3 regions of the Stenotrophomonas sp. STEN014 genome follow, and region 1 is predicted to be linked to each of the others. Evidence: predicted binding sites of a transcription regulator. Region 1 holds the regulator's gene; each other region holds the start of a gene.

Evidence for each region. Region 1 encodes FliA, which starts transcription of late flagellar genes. Its sites were predicted from a motif close to TAAAGTTTNNCNNNCNNNGGCCGATAA; they were not measured.
Region 2: a site for FliA is predicted at 2,667-2,693, ahead of ACVOMC_RS06760 (HDOD domain-containing protein). Genes of this name have one in related genera too.
Region 3: a site for FliA is predicted at 4,565-4,591, ahead of ACVOMC_RS01985 (GGDEF domain-containing protein). Genes of this name have one in related genera too.

Annotation. Positions count from the first base shown of each region.
Region 1 is NZ_JBRREN010000006.1:63,455-69,694, reverse strand. Features, by position in the region: gene flhA (flagellar biosynthesis protein FlhA) at 1-1,379, shown strand, start outside; gene flhF (flagellar biosynthesis GTPase FlhF) at 1,530-3,200, shown strand; gene ACVOMC_RS09910 (MinD/ParA family ATP-binding protein) at 3,187-4,071, shown strand; gene ACVOMC_RS09905 (RNA polymerase sigma factor FliA) at 4,068-4,814, shown strand; gene cheY (chemotaxis response regulator CheY) at 4,828-5,220, shown strand; gene ACVOMC_RS09895 (protein phosphatase CheZ) at 5,220-5,840, shown strand; gene ACVOMC_RS09890 (chemotaxis protein CheA) at 5,845-6,240, shown strand, end outside.
Region 2 is NZ_JBRREN010000004.1:20,065-26,304, reverse strand. Features, by position in the region: gene ACVOMC_RS06765 (phospholipase D family protein) at 1-1,560, shown strand, start outside; gene ACVOMC_RS06760 (HDOD domain-containing protein) at 1,557-2,627, opposite strand; gene ACVOMC_RS06755 (hypothetical protein) at 2,764-3,051, opposite strand; gene ACVOMC_RS06750 (MFS transporter) at 3,121-4,329, opposite strand; gene ACVOMC_RS06745 (carboxylesterase family protein) at 4,455-5,249, shown strand; gene ACVOMC_RS06740 (LysE/ArgO family amino acid transporter) at 5,292-5,927, opposite strand; gene ACVOMC_RS06735 (LysR family transcriptional regulator ArgP) at 6,064-6,240, shown strand, end outside.
Region 3 is NZ_JBRREN010000001.1:480,198-486,437, forward strand. Features, by position in the region: gene ACVOMC_RS01965 (ABC1 kinase family protein) at 1-455, opposite strand, end outside; gene ACVOMC_RS01970 (DUF808 domain-containing protein) at 635-1,546, shown strand; gene ACVOMC_RS01975 (hypothetical protein) at 1,692-2,354, opposite strand; gene ACVOMC_RS01980 (RNA polymerase sigma factor) at 2,365-2,904, opposite strand; gene ACVOMC_RS01985 (GGDEF domain-containing protein) at 2,960-4,504, opposite strand; gene ACVOMC_RS01990 (Rossmann-fold NAD(P)-binding domain-containing protein) at 4,619-5,251, shown strand; gene ACVOMC_RS01995 (SDR family NAD(P)-dependent oxidoreductase) at 5,298-6,056, opposite strand; gene ACVOMC_RS02000 (VOC family protein) at 6,107-6,240, opposite strand, start outside.

The DNA.
Region 1 (6,240 bases):
CCCTGCTGTCCATCGGTGACGGTCTGGTCGCGCAGCTGCCGGCGCTGCTGGTGTCCAGCGCGGTCGCACTGCTGGTCACCCGCGCCTCGCGCAAGCAGGACATGAGCCAGGCGATGATGGGCCAGGTGTTCGGCCAGTACCGTGCCCTGGCCATCGCCGCCGGCATCATCGGCCTGGTCGGCCTGGTGCCGGGCATGCCCAACGTCGCCTTCCTGACGCTGGCGGCGATTCTCGGCTTCCTGGCCTGGAAGTTCTGGAAACGTGACGGCGCCGCGGCCGCCAGCGGCGCCGATCCGGCCACCGCGCCCGGCGACATCCCGGGCCTGTCCCCGCCGCAGCCGGCCCCTACCGCCGAGCTGACCTGGGACGAACTGCGCCCGATCGATCCGCTGGGTCTGGAAGTCGGCTACCGTTTGATTCCGCTGGTGGACAAGGCCCAGGGCGGCGAGTTGATGGCGCGCATCAAGGGCGTACGCCGCAAGCTCACCCAGGATGTCGGTTTCCTGATTCCCTCGGTGCATATCCGCGACAACCTGGAGCTGCCGGCGACCGGCTACCGGCTGCTGATCCACGGGGTGCCGGTGGCCAGCGCCGAGATCCATCCCGACCGCGAACTGGCGCTGGATCCGGGTAGCGCACTGGGCCAGCTGGACGGTATTCCCGGCAAGGACCCGGCGTTCGGCCTGGACGCTACCTGGATCCAGCCACACCAGCGCGCCCATGCCGAGTCGATGGGCTACACCGTGGTCGACCCGGCCACCGTGGTCGCCACGCACCTGTCGCACCTGATCCGCGAACACGCGCCCGAGCTGCTCGGCCACGAGGAAGTGCAGCAGCTGCTGGCCACGCTGGCCAAGAGCGCGCCCAAGCTGGTGGAAGATCTCACCCCCAAGGCGCTGCCGATTTCCGTGGTCGCCCGCGTGCTGCAGAACCTGCTCACCGAGCGCATCCCGGTACGGCAGCTGCGCAAGATCGCCGAAGCCCTGGTGGAGAACGCCCCGCAGACCCAGGACCCGGCCATCCTCACCGCTGCCGTGCGCAACGCGCTGGGCCGTTTCATCGTGCAGGAGATCGCCGGAATGTCGGCCGAGCTGCCGGTGTTCACCCTCAACCCGCAATTGGAACGGGTCTTGCAGGAATCCACGCAAGGCAATGGTGCCGCACTGGAACCGGGTCTCGCCGAACGCCTCCATCAGAGTCTTGCCGAATGTGTGGGCAAGCAGGAGGCGCGCAACGAGCCGGCGGTGGTGCTGGTACCAGGCCCGGTCCGCGCCGCACTCGCCCGGATGGTCCGCCACAGCGTGCCCTCGCTGTCGGTGCTGGCCTACAGCGAAGTGCCGGAAGACAAGCGCCTGAAACTGGTCGGCACGATCAGTTGAGGCACTGGAAACCGGCACCCGCGACGGAAAACAGACATCTGAACCCTATCCGCAGCAATGAAGGACGAAGGAGCACCTCCCGCCATGCATGACATTGCCAACGCCCCCTCGCCTTCCTTGCAACCGCACTCCAATTCCCGGTACCACAGCATGAAAATCAAACGTTTCGTCGCCGCCGATATGCGTACGGCCATGAACCTGGTGCGCAAGGAGCACGGCCCGGATGCCGTGATCCTGTCCAACCGGCGGATCGAGGAAGGTGTCGAGATCGTGGCGGCCGCCAGCTACGACGAAGCCGTGGTGCAGCGCGCACTGGAAGCGGCCCGCCCGGCCCCGCCAGCGCCGCCCAAGCCGCGCAGCGCCGCCGAAGCGATCATGGCCGCCGTGACCCGCCGCAAGGCGCCGGAGCCGGAAGCCGTCATTCCCACCACTTCGGCGGTGGCCGCGCTGGCCCGCTCGGCCGTGGGCGCCACCGGCCGCTCCATCGAGAGCAGCACCGACCTGCCCGCCCGCGGCCGTTTCGCCGCGATGCTGCAGCCGCGCCCGGAACCCGCCCCGGCAGCGACAGTGCCGCCGCCGCAGACGTTCGCCACACTGCCGCCGTGTGATGACGAGCCGGTGGTGCCGGCCTTCCTCGCGCCGGGCAGCGCCAGGCAGCCGGTTGCCGTTGCCGCCTCGCAGCCGCTGCAGGCCGCGCCCGTGCCAGCGCTCAACCGCGCCAATTTCCTGATCGATCCACCGCTGGAACCCGCGGCGGAGCCCACCTTTGAAGTGGCGCCCGCTGCGGAAGCTGCCAGCACGCCGGGGACCCCGCCACAGCTGCCGGCCTTGCCGGAACCGGCCGCGGCACCTGCCATCTCCACGGCGGCGGCCGCCCCGACGCTGGTCGCCGTGGCCAGCCCGGTCCCGCACGACGATGCGCAGATGCGCGAGTTGCGCCAGGAAGTGGCCGGCATGCGCCAGCTGATCGAGCGCGAGATGAACCGCTTCACCGATGAGCGCCTGCGCGGCAGCGCCGTGCGGGCCAGCGCGCTGGACCTGATGGACGAATACGGCTTCGACGCCGGCCTGGCCCGGGACGTGGTCATGCAGATTCCGCTGGAGACCGATCCGGCCCGCGCCCGTGGCCTGATGCTGGGGCTGGTCTCGAAGAAGCTGCCGATCGCGCCGATCGACCCGATCGAAAGCGGCGGCGTCATCGCCCTGGTCGGCCCCACCGGCGCCGGCAAGACCACCACCATCGCCAAGCTGGCCTCGCGTTTCGCCGAAGCCCACGCCGCCCGCGACGTGGCCCTGGTCACCACCGACACCCAGCGCATCGGCGCCCGCGAGCAGCTCTACGGCTTCGGCCGCCAGCTCGGCGTGGCCGTGCACGAGGCCAACAGCGGCACCAATCTCACCCAGCTGCTGGAGCGCCTGGCCGACTACAAGCTGGTGCTGATCGACACCGCCGGCCTGGGCCAGCGCGACCGCGCCCTGGCCGCCCAGCTGCAGTGGCTGCGCGCCGCCGGCCAGATCCGCACCTTGCTGGTACTGCCTGCCAATACCAGTTTCCAGGACATGGACGAGGTGGTACGCCGCTTCGGCGCCGCCAATCCGCAGGGGCTGGTGCTGACCAAGCTCGATGAGACCGGCCGGTTCGGTTCGGCGCTGTCGGTGGCGGTGGACCACAACCTGCCGATCACCTGGGTGACCGACGGCCAGGACGTGCCGGAGGACCTGCATCGCGCCTCGGCGGCGAATCTTGTACTTCGCCTTGAAGATTTGCGCCGCGCGGCCGATATGCCCTGCAACCTGGAGTCCAACAATGCCGTCGCGTGAGTACGCCCAACTGACCAACACCTTCCCGCTTTCGGCCACGCGTCGCGAGCCGGCCGGTCCGGTACGCACGATTGCGATCACCGGCGGCAAGGGCGGCGTGGGTAAAACCAACGTCTCGGCCAATATGGCCGTCGCCCTGGCCGGCATGGGCAAACGCACCCTGCTGCTGGACGCCGACCTGGGCCTGGCCAACATCGACGTGATCCTGGGCCTGCAGCCCAAGCACACCCTGGCCGACCTGGTCGCCGGGCGCTGCACGCTGGACGAGGTGATCATCGAAGGCCCCAACGGCGTGCTGGTGGTGCCGGCCGCATCCGGTCGACGGCACATGGCCGAGCTGCAGCCGGCCGAGCATGTCGGTCTGGTCAACGTGTTCTCCGAGCTCGAGCGCGAGCTGGACGTGATGATCATCGACACCGCTGCCGGCATCACCGACAGCGTGCTGACCTTCTGCCAGGCCGCGCAGGACACGGTGGTGGTGGTCTGCGACGAACCGGCCTCGATCACCGACGCCTATGCGCTGATCAAGGTGCTCTCGCGCGAACGCGGCGTGGACCGCATGCAGGTCGTGGCCAACATGGTGCGCGACCCCAACGAAGGCCGTGTGCTGTACGAGAAGCTGGTGCGCGTGTGCGACAAATTCCTGGCGGATGTATCGCTGAATTACCTGGGCTGCGTGCCGCAGGACGACTGGCTGCGCCTGTCGGTGCAGCGCCAGCAGCCGGTGGTGAAGGCGTATCCGTCTTCGCCGGCCGCGCTGGCCCTCCAGGAAATCGCGCTGCGAACCTCGCGCTGGGAAGCCCCGACCGAAGCCCGCGGCGGCGTCGAGTTCTTCCTGGAACGCATCATCCAGCGCGGGGTGCCTGCATGAATCCCGCCGCCCAGTACCGTGAAGTGCAACGCGCCAGCAGCAATGACTGCATCGCCCAGCACGCGGACCTGGTACGCCGCATCGCCCATCACATGGCCGCGCGCCTGCCGGCCAGCGTGGAGATCGACGATCTGATCCAGGCAGGCATGATGGGTCTGCTGGAAGCATCGCGCAGCTACGATGCCGACCAGGGAGCATCGTTCGAGACCTATGCCTCGATCCGCATCCGCGGCTCGATGATCGACGAGATCCGGCGCGGCGACTGGGTGCCACGCTCGGTGCACCGGCGTGCCCGTGAAGCGGCCGGCACCATCCGCCGGCTGGAGCAGGCCAGCGGCCGTGCCGCCAGCGCTACCGAGGTGGCCGAGGCCATGGACATCCCGCTGCCCGAGTACATGCGGCTGATCGAAGACGCCTCGCGTGGCCAGGTGCTGAGCCTGGAATCGCGGATCGAGGACCAGGGCGAGCTGGACACGCCGGCCAGCGGCGGCCCGACCCCGCAGCAGATGCTCGAACGCAGCCAGTTCGGCGCCGAACTGGGCAAGGCCATCGCCCAGTTGCCCGAGCGCGAACAGCTGGTGCTCTCGCTCTACTACGAGCAGGAATTGAACCTGAAGGAAATCGGCGCGGTACTGGGTGTCAGCGAATCGCGTGTCTGCCAGATCCACGGCCAGGCCACGCTGCGCCTGCGCGGCCGATTGAAGATATTCGAGGCGGCAGACGCCGGTCTCGAGGAACCATGAAGAGGAAAGCCCTTTGAACAAGAACATGCGCATCCTGATCGTCGACGACTTCTCGACCATGCGCCGCATCGTCAAGAACCTGCTCGGCGACCTGGGCTTCACCAATACCGCGGAAGCCGAGGACGGGCATGCGGCGCTGTCGCTGCTGCAGAGCCAGCCGTTCGATTTCGTTGTCACCGACTGGAACATGCCGGTGATGACCGGCATCGAGCTGCTCAAGGCGATCCGCGCCGACGCCAGGCTCAAGACCCTGCCGGTGCTGATGGTCACCGCCGAGGCCAAGCGCGAACAGATCATCGAAGCGGCCCAGGCCGGCGTGAACGGCTACATCATCAAGCCGTTCACCGCGCAGACCCTGGAAGAAAAGCTCGGCAAGATCTTCGAGCGTCTGGCGGCGAGCGCCTGATGGCCGGTCACAGCGAAACCCTGGGCGACAAGAGCGCCCTGATCCAGCGCCTGCAGGATGCACTGGCCGCATTGGAGAGCGGTGACGAAGCCGGCTGGCGTCGCGAGATCGACGCGCTGGCCGCGCTGCGCACCCAGCCGATGATGGCCGGCCTGGGCCGGCTGGCCCGCGAACTGGGCCAGGCGCTGGGCGAACTGCCCAGCATCACCACCGATGCCGGCGAACTGGACGATGCCTGCGCGCGCCTGGACCACGTGGTCGAGATGACCGAAAAAGCGACCCATCGCACGCTGGACCTGGCCGAGGAATGCCGCACGCTGACCGAACAGCTGCGCGCCGAAGGCCTGAATCCCGGACAGGACGTGATCCTGGACCGCATCCGCCACAACCTCACCGAGGTGGCGCTGACCCAGAGCTACCAGGACCTGACCGGGCAGATCATCCGTCGCGTGGTCGGCATCGTCCGCCGCGTGCACGAAGGCTTCGGTGCGCTGGGGCTGCCGCCACCGGAGGAAGACGCACGCAATGCCGGGCTGGCTGGCCCGGCGGTCAGCGGCCTGGACCGCCACGCCGTCTCCCAGCATGACGCTGACGACCTGCTCTCGGATCTGGGGCTGTAAACACATGAGTGCTTTTGCCGACGACATCGCCGCCGACTTCATCCTTGAAGCGCAGGAAATCCTCGATCGCCTCGGCGAGCAACTGGTGGCGCTGGAACAGGCCCCGCAGGATGCCGACCAGCTCAATGTGGTGTTCCGCGGTTTCCACACGCTCAAGGGCGGCGCCGGCTTCCTGTCGATCACGCCGATGGTCGAGCTGTGCCATGCGGCAGAAGAAACCCTGGGCATGGCCCGGTCTGGCAAGGCCCAATTGCTGGCCCATCATTTCGATGCCGCCCAGCAATCGCTGGACTGGCTGCAGTCGATGCTCGATGCGGTGTCCGCCGGCACCGACCCGGCTCACGCCCCGGCCAGCCTGATCGCCCAGTTCGACATCGGCGCGGCGCCCGTCGCTGCGCCG
Region 2 (6,240 bases), on a different contig from region 1:
CGCCCGCTGCGCCGGCGCCTGCTGCGCCTGGCCGGCCATGTGCTCGGCATCCTGGTGCTGCTGGTCATCAGCGGCCTGCTGCTGGGCGACCGGCTCACCCCCAAGGCGGTCGGTGCGCCGTCGAGCGCACTGCCGGTCCAGCCGGCGCAGACCCTGCTCGACCGCCAGCTGCAACCGCTGCTCGCCGCCCATCCCGGGCAGAGCGGCACGGTGTTCCTGAGCGATGGCCTGGAAGCCTTTGCCGCCCGCTCCATCATCACCCGCCAGGCCGGGCGCAGCCTGGACCTGCAGTACTACATGTGGCACGACGACATGGTCGGCCACCTGCTGGCGCGCGATGTCTATGACGCCGCCGAGCGCGGGGTGCGGGTACGGCTGCTGCTCGATGACATGAACGCGGTCGGGCTCGACCCGCTGATGATGGCGCTCGATGCCCATCCCAATATCGAGATCCGCCTGTACAACCCGTTCCGCAACCGGGAGGGCCTGTGGCGGCTGGTGGAAATGGTGCAGCGGGTCTTCAGCATCAACCACCGCATGCACAACAAGGCGTGGATCGCCGACGGCCGCGTGGCCATCGTCGGCGGCCGCAACATCGGCGCGGAGTATTTCAACGCCAAGCCCGATGTGAACTTCCGCGATCTGGACCTGCTGCTGGCAGGTCCCGTAGCCGCTCAGGCCAGCACGATCTTCGACAGTTTCTGGAACAGCAAGGCGGTGGTGCCGATCGCCGCCCTGCACGGCACATCCGAGCGTGACCTGGCCCGGTTCATCAACCAGTCCGGGCAGGAAGCGGGCCAGCGCCAGAGCGGGCCCTATCTGCAGCGGGTCCGCACCCGCCTGAGCGATTCCTACGTGGGCGCACAACTGGGGCTGCACTGGACCGATGGCGTGCAGATCCACTCCGATCCACCGCAGAAGCTGCGCGGCGCCGACCGCAGCGACTGGCTGGTCACCCGGCTGACCGGCGAACTGGCCAGCGCGCGGCACAAGGCGCTGCTGATTTCCCCGTATTTCGTCCCCGGCGAGGCCGGCACCGCCGGGCTGACCGCGCAGGTCGCCCACGGCGTACAGGTCGGCATCGTCACCAATTCGCTGGCCGCCAACGATGTCGCCGCCGTGCACAGCGGCTACATGCGCTACCGCAAACCGCTGCTGGCCGGCGGCGTGCGCCTGTACGAACTCAAGGCCCAGGACCGCCACAAAGCGTCCACCTTCGGCAGCTCCGGCGCCAGCCTGCACACCAAGGCGTTCGTGGTCGATGACCGGCGCGGCTTTGTCGGCTCGTTCAACTTGGACCCGCGCTCGGCCTATCTCAACACCGAGATGGGCGCGGTGTTCGACGATCCGGTGCTGGCCGCGCGCCTGCGCAGCGAATACCTGCGTCTGGCCAGCCCGGCCTTGAGCTACTGGGTCTATCTGGATCGCCAGCACGACCTGCGCTGGCTGGAATGGGCGTCCTCGCCGCCGGAGGTGCTGACCACCGAACCGGACGCCTCGCTGCTGCAACGGGCCACCGCCCGCCTGATCAGCTGGCTGCCGCTGGAATCGCAGCTCTAGGCCGCGCTGTCGGCGCCCTCGGCGGCATCGGCACTGACCCGCTTCCACAGCCAGCCGGCCACATGCGCCGGCAGCTGCAGCGCCAGTTGCGCCTCGGCCTCGTCGGCCGGCAGCGCCCCGGCATTGCACAGCATCGACAGCGAGGCGGCCAGCTCCCCCAGCTGCAGCGAGCGCCCCAACCCACTGCCGGCGCCGTCGCTGTCCTGCAGCGCCTGCACGATGGCCGGCGCCAGCTCCCAGTGCCGGGCGATGCGCGCGGCGGTTTCGGCCGCACAGCGCTCGATCAGCTGCAGCAGCACCACCGCCGAGGGTTGCAGCAACGGCCGCCGCGCGTAGGCATCGGCGGTGGCCTGCACCACCATCGCCACACTCAGCCCGCGCAGCAACGCGGCCAGCTGCGCGGCGAAGCCGTCCTCGCGCTCCATGCTGCGGGCATGGTCGGCCGCGGCCAGCGACATGCGCAGGGTGTGATCCCACAACAGCCGCGAGAAGCGGCCGCCGTCGCGGTCGGAGGGATTCATCACCGGCTGGATCAGTGCCGCCGAGATGATCTGGCGGATGCCGTCGTTGCCCACCAGCGTCACCGCCCGCTCGATGCTCTGCACCTCGCGGCGCTGGAAGCGGTACAGCGGGCTGTTGGCGATCCGCAGCAGATTGACCGCCAGCACCGGATCACTACCGATAATGCGGCTGATCGAACGTGCCGAAGCGGTGCTGTCATTGACGCTCTGGATCAGCTGGGGCAGCAGTTGGGGACGGCGCGGCGTGTAGCGCGGCGACAGGTCCGCCCGTCCCAGCGTGGTGCTGACCTCGGTGAGCAGGGCCTGATGTTCCGGCCCCGGCGTTTCCTCGGGCAGCGCGGGCAGCGCGGGCAGGCCCAGTGCCAGCACATGGAACTGCTGGCGCAATGCGCTCAGTGCAATGGGTTGCACCTGCGGCAATGACGCCTGCGGGCCGGTGTCGGAAGGTGGCCGCGACGACCAGCGCGCAGGCGGCTTCCGGCCTCCGGCCAGACGCGCGATCAGAACCACTGCCAATGCAGCCGCGATGGCCGCCAGAATCACCATGTTCAACGTATGCGCCATCCGTGCAGAACCCCACCATCCCTATCGGCCGTGGCGGCAGCGAGTTGAGCAGAGCGCCGAACAACGCCCGGCGCCCAGGCAACCGGCCCCGGACAGGGCCGGCGTGACGCGGTGTTGCTTACTCTTCGACCTTTTCCAGGACGATCCCCATCGGGCCTTCCAGCGAACCGTCTTCCTTGATGGTGAAGTTCAATTGGGCATTGCCCTGCGGCAACTGCACTTTCAGCGACTGGCCGTCGCGTTCATAGCTCATCTTCTGTGACACGCCCATGGCTTCAACCGTCACCTCGCCATTGGACTGGAAGGCATAACGGGTGATCCCCATCTGATCGCCATAGGTGCCGTTCAAACCCTGGCTACATGCAGACAACAGGCACAGCAGTGCCACGCCAAAAAGCTTTTTCATTGTTTTCCCCTGTGATGTGTAGATACCGCGCTTCCATACGCCGCTTCCGGCGCCGGCGATTCTGGCACATCAACGCTCGCTGGCGCCCGTCGTTACCGGTGTTTGCGTGGCGGCGGTGGGAGCAACGCGGCGCACCAGCACCAGCGCGAATGTCAGCCCCGCACCGATGGTCAGCACCGCACCGGTGGCGAACGCGCTGGCCAGGCCGACCTGCGAGGCAATCAACCCGGCCACCACCATGCCCAGTCCGATACCGACATCCAGCGCCGAGAAATAGGTGGCCACCGCGGTACCGCGCTGCGCATGCCCGCCCAGATTGACCATCATCGTCTGGTAGGCCGGATAGACCACGCCAAAGCCGAAGCCGACCAGCACGCCGGCGGCGTAATACAGCCCCGGCCCCGGCGCCATGGCCATCATCCCCAGCCCGGCCACAATCGCGGCGGTGCCGCCATGGGTGGCCCGCACCACGTTGCCGCCATCGATCAGCCGCCCGGAGAACGCACGCGAAACCATCATTCCCACCGCCATCAGGGTGAAGAAGATCCCGGTGTTGGCCGCGCCCAGCTGCTTGCCATAGATCGCCGCGAACGCCAGCAGCATGCCGTAGCCCAGCCCGATCACCGCCAGATTCAACGCCAGCGGCAGACCGCGCACCAGCAGGAACCGGTCCAGCGACAGCACCGTTGCCGTGCCCCGGCGCTGCTTGTGTGACGAACGCACGCGGGTGGCCACCAGCAATCCGCCAATACCGGCGCCGATGGACACCTTGAAGATCAGCTCGAACGGATAGTGGTCCATCAGCCACAGCCCCACCATCGGCCCCAGCGCCATCGCCAGACTGCTCATCAGACCGAAAAAGCCGATGCCCTCCCCGCGGCGCACCGAGGGAATGATGTCGATCGCCTGGGTCGCCGCCGCCGTGCTGAGCACCGCGAAGGTCACGCCGATGCCCAGCCGCACGATCACGAAGGCCAGGACGGTATGCGCCAGCAGATAGCCGGACGTGAGCAGCACATACCCGGCCAGCGCCGCCAGGTAGGCATGTTTGGCATTGAAACGGTCGACGATGAAGCCGGAAAACGGCCGCACCAGCAGCGCGGCGATCACATAGCTGGAAAGAATGCCGCCCACCGTCGCTTCACCGATCTGCAGCTGCTCCACCAGGTGGAACGGCAACGTCGGCATCAACACGTAGAACGACAGGCCCATCAGGAAGTTGGCCAGGCACGCCAGCAGGAAACCCGGCGTCCACAGGACAGGTTTGAGCTCGGTCATATTGCAGCCAGTCTAGCCAGCGGCGCATGACCTGCCGCCGAACGCCCTGCGCGGGCTGCCCGAAACGATGACGGCGCACCGCCGCTGCGCTTAAGCTGGCCGCCACCGCGCTGCTGGAGCCGCCCATGACCCGCCTGCTGATCGTGCTGTCGATGCTGCTGATGTCTACCGCCTGCACCCTTGCGCGCACGAGTACGGCGGCCGCCGGCCGCGGTCATTTCGAAGCGCGCGAGCTGTCGTTCGAAGGCCGCCTGTTCCGCTACCAGGTCTTCGTTCCGGCCCGCCAGGATCCGTCCGGTACACCGGTCGTGCTGTTCCTGCATGGCTCGGGCGAGCGCGGCGACGATGGCCGCCGCCAGTTGCTGGCAGGGCTCGGCCCGTGGCTGGAAAAGAACGCCGACAGCTTCCCGGCGCTGGTGGTACTGCCGCAGGTGCCCAAGGACGAGGAGTGGCTGGGCCGCAACGCGCGCATGGCGCTGGCCGCGCTGGATGCGGCCAGTACCGAGTTCCACGCCGATCCGCAGCGCACCTATCTCACCGGCATGTCGATGGGCGGCTACGGCACCTGGGAACTGGCCTTGATGCAGCCCCAGCGCTTCGCCGCGCTGGTGCCGGTGTGTGCGGCGATCACCGCCCCGCGCATCGGACGCACCACACTGCGGGTGGATCAGGTGGCCGATGAGACCGATCCCTACACCGCCGTGGCCACACGGCTGCGCGGGGTACCGGTGTGGATGTTCCACGGCGCCGATGACACCGTGGTGCCACCGACCGATGCGCGCCTGATCGCGCAGGCCGCACAGCGGGTCGGCGCCGACCTGCGCTACACCGAACTGCCCGGTGTCGGCCACAACGCCTGGGATCCGACCTACCGCGATCCGGCGATGTGGGCGTGGCTGTTCCAGCAGCGGCGTCCCTGAGCGGCGCGCGCGCCGTGCCGGCTCACCGGCGCGATGCGCGGCTCAGCCGACGCCGCGGATCGCCAGGGTCAGCGCCAGCACGCTCAGGATCACCGCGATCGTGCCGTCAAGCACGCGCCAGGTGGAGGGCTTGGTGAACAGCGGCGCCAGCAGGCGCGCGCCCAGTCCCTGCATGGTCAGCCAGGCCGCGCTGGCGGTCACCACACCGGCGGCGAAGGCCATGCGGTTGTTGCCGAAATTGTCGGCGATCGAGCCGATGACCATCATGTCCAACCAGAAGTGCGGATTGATGATCGAAAAACCCGCCGCCGCCATCAGCGCGGTGCGCAGCGACTGCTCGGCGTCATCGTCCAGCTGCATGCCGCCGCCCCCGCTGAGCGCGCGGCGTGCCGATTGCAGCGCATACCAAGCCAGGAACGCCACGCCGCCCCACAGCAGGACCGTGGTCAGCCACGGCAGCTGGGCGGTGAGCGTGCGCAGCCCGGCGACGCTGGCGAAGATGAAACTGGCGTCGATGGCGAAGCAGGTGGCGATGATCGGGACCACGTGCTGACGCATGATGCCCTGGCGCAGGATGAAGGCGCTCTGCGCGCCGACGATGGCAAACAGACCGATACCGATACCGGCGCCACTGAGCCAGGCGCTGCCGGCAGCCTGGGTGGAGATAACCGAAAACATGGGGAAACTGCCTTGTTGCGAGGGGGAGCGCCGCAGCGGGGGGAATCACCGCCACGACTGAACGACGCAATTGTCGCAATGCAGCATCAAAAAGTGGAGCTAAACTTCGTTAACCATCTTTAGCGGAACTTAATCGATGCGCATCGATCACGCCCAGCTGCGGGCCTTGGCCGCGGTGATCCGCGAAGGCAGTTTCGAGCGCGCCGCGCTGTCGCTCAATGTCACCGCCTCGGCGGTATCGCAGCGGATCAAGGCGCTGGAGGACCGGGTCGGCAAGCTGCTGGTCAAGCGCTCCAGCCCGACCGTGGCCACC
Region 3 (6,240 bases), on a different contig from region 1:
AGATCCGAACGCAGCTGCGCGGCCACGTCGGGCTTTTGCACTTTCACCGCCACCTGGCGGCCATCACGCAGTTCGGCGCGATGCACCTGGGCGATGGAAGCGCAGCCCAGCGGTTCCGGGTCGAACCAGACAAACAGCTTGGCCACCGGCGCGCCGAGGTCTTCCTCGATGATCGCGCGGATCTGTTCGGCCGGAATCGGCGCCACTTTTTCCTGCATGCGCTCCAAGGCGGTCACATACTCGGCCGGAATCATGTCCGGTCGCGTGGACAGCACCTGCCCGAGTTTGACGAAGGTGGTGCCGAGCGCCTCCAGATCGGCCACGAACTGGGTGGGGTTGTCGGTGGCGGGAATCCGGTCCAGACGCGGCAGTTCGCCATCAAGCTGGAGGCCGGAAAACACCCCCGAGTTCCGGTAGCGCACCAGCAGGCGCACGATCTGTTGGCGTCGGCTCATGCCGCCGATAGTGGTCGCGGTGGTATCGCTGGATGGCTCGGTCAAGGAGGCGTTCCGGGCAGAAGGGAGGGCCAGTGTGGCCGGCGCCGGGTGGTAGAGGGGTGAACACGCACGGCCTCACGCGCGGCAGGCGCTGAATAGGTGAAAATCGCCGCCTGTCCCATTCCTACGGTGTGCCCATGGCTGGAGCCAGCCTGTTTGCCCTGCTCGACGATATCGCCACACTGCTCGATGACGTTTCCCTGTTGACCAAGGTGGCGGCCAAGAAGACCGCCGGCGTGCTGGGGGACGATCTGGCGCTCAACGCGCAGCAGGTGACCGGCGTGAGCGCCAACCGCGAGTTGCCGGTGGTGTGGGCCGTGGCCAGGGGCTCGCTGGTCAACAAGGCGATCCTAGTACCGGCGGCGCTGGCCATCAGCGCCTGGCTGCCGTGGGCGATCACGCCCTTGATGATGATCGGTGGCGCCTTCCTGTGCTTTGAGGGCGTGGAGAAACTGGCGCACAAGTTCCTGCACTCCAAGGACGAGGACGACGCGCACAAGGCCGAGCTGACCCGAGCGCTGGCCGACGAGAAGACCGACGTGGTGGCCTGGGAGAAGGACAAGATCAAGGGGGCGGTGCGCACCGACTTCATTCTCTCGGCCGAAATCATCGTGCTGTCGCTGGGGGTGGTGGCCACTGCCCCGTTCGGCCAGCAGGTGACCACGCTGGTGGTGATCGCGCTGGCGATGACCGTATTCGTCTACGGCCTGGTGGCCGGCATCGTCAAACTCGATGATCTGGGCATGTGGCTGCTGGACAAGGGCCGCACGCTGGCCGCGTTCGGACGCGGGCTGTTGTATGCCACACCGTGGCTGATGCGCGGTCTGTCCATCGCCGGTACCGCGGCGATGTTCCTGGTGGGCGGCGGCATCCTGGTGCATGCGATTCCGGCACTGCACCACTTCGTGACCGGGTTGGCGCCGGCGCATCTGCAATGGCTGGCCAACGCGCTGGGCAGCGTGGTGGTGGGCATCAGCGTCGGCGCGCTGGTGCTGGTGGCGGTGACGCTGTTCCAGCGGCTGCGCGGCGGCGGCAAGCCGGCGCACTGAGCACGAATGATGGCGTGATGGGTACCGGTGCCGGCCCGCGCCCTGCGACACCGGTGGGCGCGATCAGCACCGACGTGTCCCCTGAACCACGGCTTCGCCAAACAGGACGAAGCCCGGCCTGGGACAGGCTATGCACGGAATGGGGCTAGCGCAGCGGGTCCTGCAGCTCGCGCAGTTCCTGCTGGGCGCGGGCCAGTGATTGCCCGGACAGAGCCTCGAATCCGCGGTGCAGCCAATGGGAGGCGGGCACCCGGTGCAGCGCCCGGTGCGCAAGGACGCTGCCGGCCACTGCCGTGACCAGACCTGCCCCCAGCGTGGCGATGAACCAGCGCGGCGCCATCGCATACAGATCCAACCCCAGCCACTGCACGCACAGCCACTGCGTGGCCAGCAGCCACAGACAGGCCCACGGCAGCCCCAGCGCCAGCTCGGTGAGGGCGGTGAAGCGGCGCAGCTGCGCCAGCCGGGTGAGCTGCTGCAATACCGGTGCCTGGGTGTACTGCAGGCGCGCGGCCAGCAACGCGCGGGTGATCGACACCCAGATCGCGGCGATGCCGTAGCCGTGCAAGACCAGTCCGGTCAGCAGCAGGTGCGGCACCTGCCGATGCTCGATCCAGAAGCGGGCGGCCAGTGCGGTGACCACGATCCATACCGCCAGCCACAGCAGCTGCAACGCGCTGAATCCCCGCAGGCGTTTGCGCACGTCGCGGCGACGCGGCTCACGCCAGGCCTCCAGCGCCCGCGCTTCGATCTGGTCCAGACGCCGGGTCTGCTGCGCCCAGGCGGATTTGAGATCGTCCAGTTCCATGCGCGTGTCCTCAGCGGTCGGGGGATGGGTTGAGCCTCTGGCGCAGTTGCTGGCGCAAGCGGTGCAGGCGGGTGGCGATATTGCCCGGACTGAGGCCCAGCACCTCGCTGATCTGGCGGTGGCTGCAGTCGTCCAGGTGCAACAGCAGCAAGGCGCGGTCCAGGGCCGGCAGGCTGCGGATCAGTGCATTGAGTTGGGCCAGACTGGCCGCATCCTCGGCGCTGTCGGCCACCGCGGCGAGGTCATCGATGCGCGCGGCATCGACATCGCGGTGGTGATGCAGGCGCAGGCGCTGGTGGCGCAATTGCGAGATCGCCACATTCAGCGCGATGCGGTACAGCCAGGTGCTGAATTGCGCGCGCTCCGGGGCGAAGGCGGGGAACGCGCGCCAGGCCTGGATGCTGATCTCCTGGAGCAGGTCCCTGCGCTCCTCGCTGTCATGGCAATAGGCGCGGGCGACCTTGAGCACGATGCCCTGATGCTGTGCCAGCAGCGCGGCGAAGCGCTGCTGCAGATCCTCGCTCGTCCCGGCCATCATGATGGTGTCCATGCCCTGATGATTCGCACCAGCGCAGGAAATATCACAGCCTTTTCCAACTTGCCGCTCAGTCGGCCAGGATCGCCAGGTTGCGGCCGCCGCGCTTGGCGGCATACAGGGCACGGTCGGCGCGCTGCAGCAGCGCATCGGCCGTTTCCCCGGCCACCGCGCTGGCGACGCCGGCACTGAAACGGACCTGCACGCGCTGGTCCTCATGCAGGAATGGCCGCTGGACCAGTGCGGTCTGCAGCTGTTGCACCGTTTCCAACGCGGCCCCGCGGCCCAGCTCGGGCAGCACCAGCACGAACTCGTCGCCGCCCAGACGGGCGATATGATCGCGGCCGCGCAACCGATGCTGGATCACCGCCACCAGGTGCCGCAGCGCCTGATCGCCGCCGGCATGGCCGTGGGTCGCGTTGGTCTGGCCGAAGTGGTCCAGGTCCAGCATCGCCACGCTCAGCGGCGTGGTGCCGGCGCGCAGTTCCCCGCCCAGCACTTCTTCCAGGCCACGCCGGTTGAGTGCCCCGGTCAGGGGATCGGTCCGCAGCTGACTGCCGACTTCTTCCAGTTCACGTTCCAGTTGCAGCACCCGCTGCTCGGCGGCGACCGCCTCGGCCCGGGCATTGGCCAGGTGGTCGCGCGCGCGCAGCGCCTGCGCCTGCACGCGCGCGGTGTCCTGCAGCACGTCCTGCAGCAGCTGGCTCAGATCGGCGATGCTGCGTGCCTGGCGGACCGAGATGGCGTAACTGGCCAGACGGTCGTGGTAATCGCCGGTATCGGTGGCCATGCCGTCCACCTGCTGGACGAAATCGATCATCAACTCCTTCATCGCCGTCTTGGAGGCGTCGATGCCCTGCTTGAGCAGGCCCTGGCGGTAGATCACCTCCCGCAGGTCGTTGCGGGTGTGCTCCAGCGAGCTGCGATCCAGCGGGCCGCCCAGCAACTGGCGCACCGCGCTGATCTGCCCCTGCAACCAGCTGCCGCCCTCGAGCAGTTCGGCGATGTTTTCCAGCAGCAGATCGAACAGGTTCAGCAGCAGGTCGTGCTGTTCCTGCAGCCCTTCGCTGCGCACGCCGACCTGGTGGCACAGCTCGCGCAGCTGCTGCTCCACCGGCGCCAGCGACTGGCCCGGCTGCCAGTGGCGCAGTTCGGCACCCATCCGTTCGGTGTGCTGCTGCAGTTCCGGCGCCTGTACCAGCAAGCCGGCCAGCACCGCATCCAGGGTGTTGCGCAGCAGGTCGCGCAGCTTGGCGGCATCGCCGTTCGCCGATGGCGGGGTGTCCAGTTCGACCGTGCGGATGTACTTGTCGATCAGTTGCCGCAGCAGGCGGCCATAGCGCTCCCAGTCGCGCTCGGCCTGGGCGCTGTGCAGGCGCTGGCCCATGTCGCCCAGCTCGCCGGGCAGCGTGGCCATGCCCTGGGCGAAGGCGTGCAGCAGCGCTTCGGGCTCGCGGGCGGCGGCGAACAGCAGCTGCAGCTGCGCCATGCCCTGGGCGCCCTCGGCCGGCCGTGGACTGTTCACCGCCGGTTCGGCGCTTGCCGCCTGCCGGCGTGACAGGATGCGTCCCAGCCCGGCGCCGCGGGGAAGGGGAGTCTCGGTGCTGTCGGCCATTGCGGGAGTCCGGGCAGGAAGCGGGCGCGCTGGCGCCGGGAAGGTGGTAAGCAACCCCCATTATCGGCAAGGTGGGGGCCTGCTTGAACGGCAAGCGATCACGGGAGGTAACTCATGCGGGTATTGCTGGCGGGCGCGACTGGGCTGGTTGGTGCACAGGTGCTGCAGCAGCTGCTGGACGATCCGCGCTGCAGCGGTGTGGTGGCGCCGACGCGGCGGCCGCTGCCGATGCGCCACGCGCGGCTGCTCAATCCGGTACACGACTTCGCCGCCTTGCCGTTGGAGGCGCCGTGGTGGCGGGTGGACGCGGCCATCTGCGCGCTGGGCTCGACGATGAAACAGGCCGGTTCGCGTGAAGTGTTCCGGCAAATCGACCACGGCTATCCGCTGCTGATCGCGCAGGCGGTCAAGCGCCAGGGCTGTGAGGTGTTCGCGCTGAACTCGGCCGCCGGGGCCAATGCACGCTCGCCGTTGTTCTACAACCGGGTCAAGGGCGAGCTGGAGCGGGATCTGCGCGCGTTGGGGTTCAGCTCGCTGACGCTGGTGCGGCCGGGCCTGATCGGCGGGCAGCGCCGTGAGCGTCGCCCGGCGGAGCATCTGGCCGGCGTGGTACTGGGCGCGTTGGCACCGGTGCTGCCGCGCGGCTGGCGGATCAATCCGGCCGCGCATATCGGCACCGCGCTGGTGCAGGCGGCGCTGCAGCCGCAACCCGGTGTGCAGGTGGTGGGTTCCGCGGCGCTGGCCTGAGGTGCTTTGCGCAGAGGCGCAGTGTCTTCGGCGACGTCTTCCGGGGTTACGCCGGCAGCGACTGGCCGCCATCCACCGCCAGCACCTGGCCGGTAATCCAACGGGCGGCCGGCGAGCACAGGAATACCGCCGCGCTGGCGACGTCGTCGGCCGCGCCAAAGCCGCCGAACGGAATTCTGGCGCGGATCTGCTCGTACAGCACCGGCTCCTCCAGACGGCGACGGTCCCAGAGGCCGTCGGGGAATTCGATTGAACCGGGCGCGATGGCGTTGACGCGGATGCGCTCGCGTGCCAGTTCGGTGGCCAGCGCGACGGTGTAGTAGTTCAGCGCCGCCTTGGCGGTGGAACAGGCGGCCGCGCGCGGGGTCGGCACCGAGGCGTTGATCGAGCTGATGTTGAGGATCGCCGGCCGTGCACTCTGGCGCAGGTACGGCAGCGCGAGGCGACTGGTACGCACCGCCGCCATCAGGTCGATATCGAAGCCGGCCTGCCAGCTGGCGTCATCGTTGCCGTTGCCATAGCCGGAGGCATTGTTGATGACGATATCGATGCCGCCCAGCGCGGCGGCCGCCGCTTCGACCCAGTGTTCGATCTGCACCGGATCGGACAGGTCGCAGCGTTGCCAATGCAGGGAATAGCCCGGTGTCGACAGCTTGGTCGCGGCGGCCTGCAGCGCGGCCGCGCCCCGTGCACACAGCGACAGCTGCGCGCCTGCCTGGGCAAAGGCAGCGGCGATGGCCAGACCGATGCCACGGCTGCCGCCAGCCACCAGCACGCGGGCACCGGCAAGGGAGGAAACGGACATCGGTATATCTCCAGCAGGAACGGGTGGCCATTATCGGCGCGCCGGCGCGGTTACTCCCAGGTGTTGGGGGTCTGTCCGCGCGCCGGATGCTTCATCGCCACCACGCAGAAGCGGTGGCCGGTCGGCGCCTCCATCACCCACCAGCGTTTGACGAAGCCGATGCGGCGCGCGCCCAGTGCTTCCA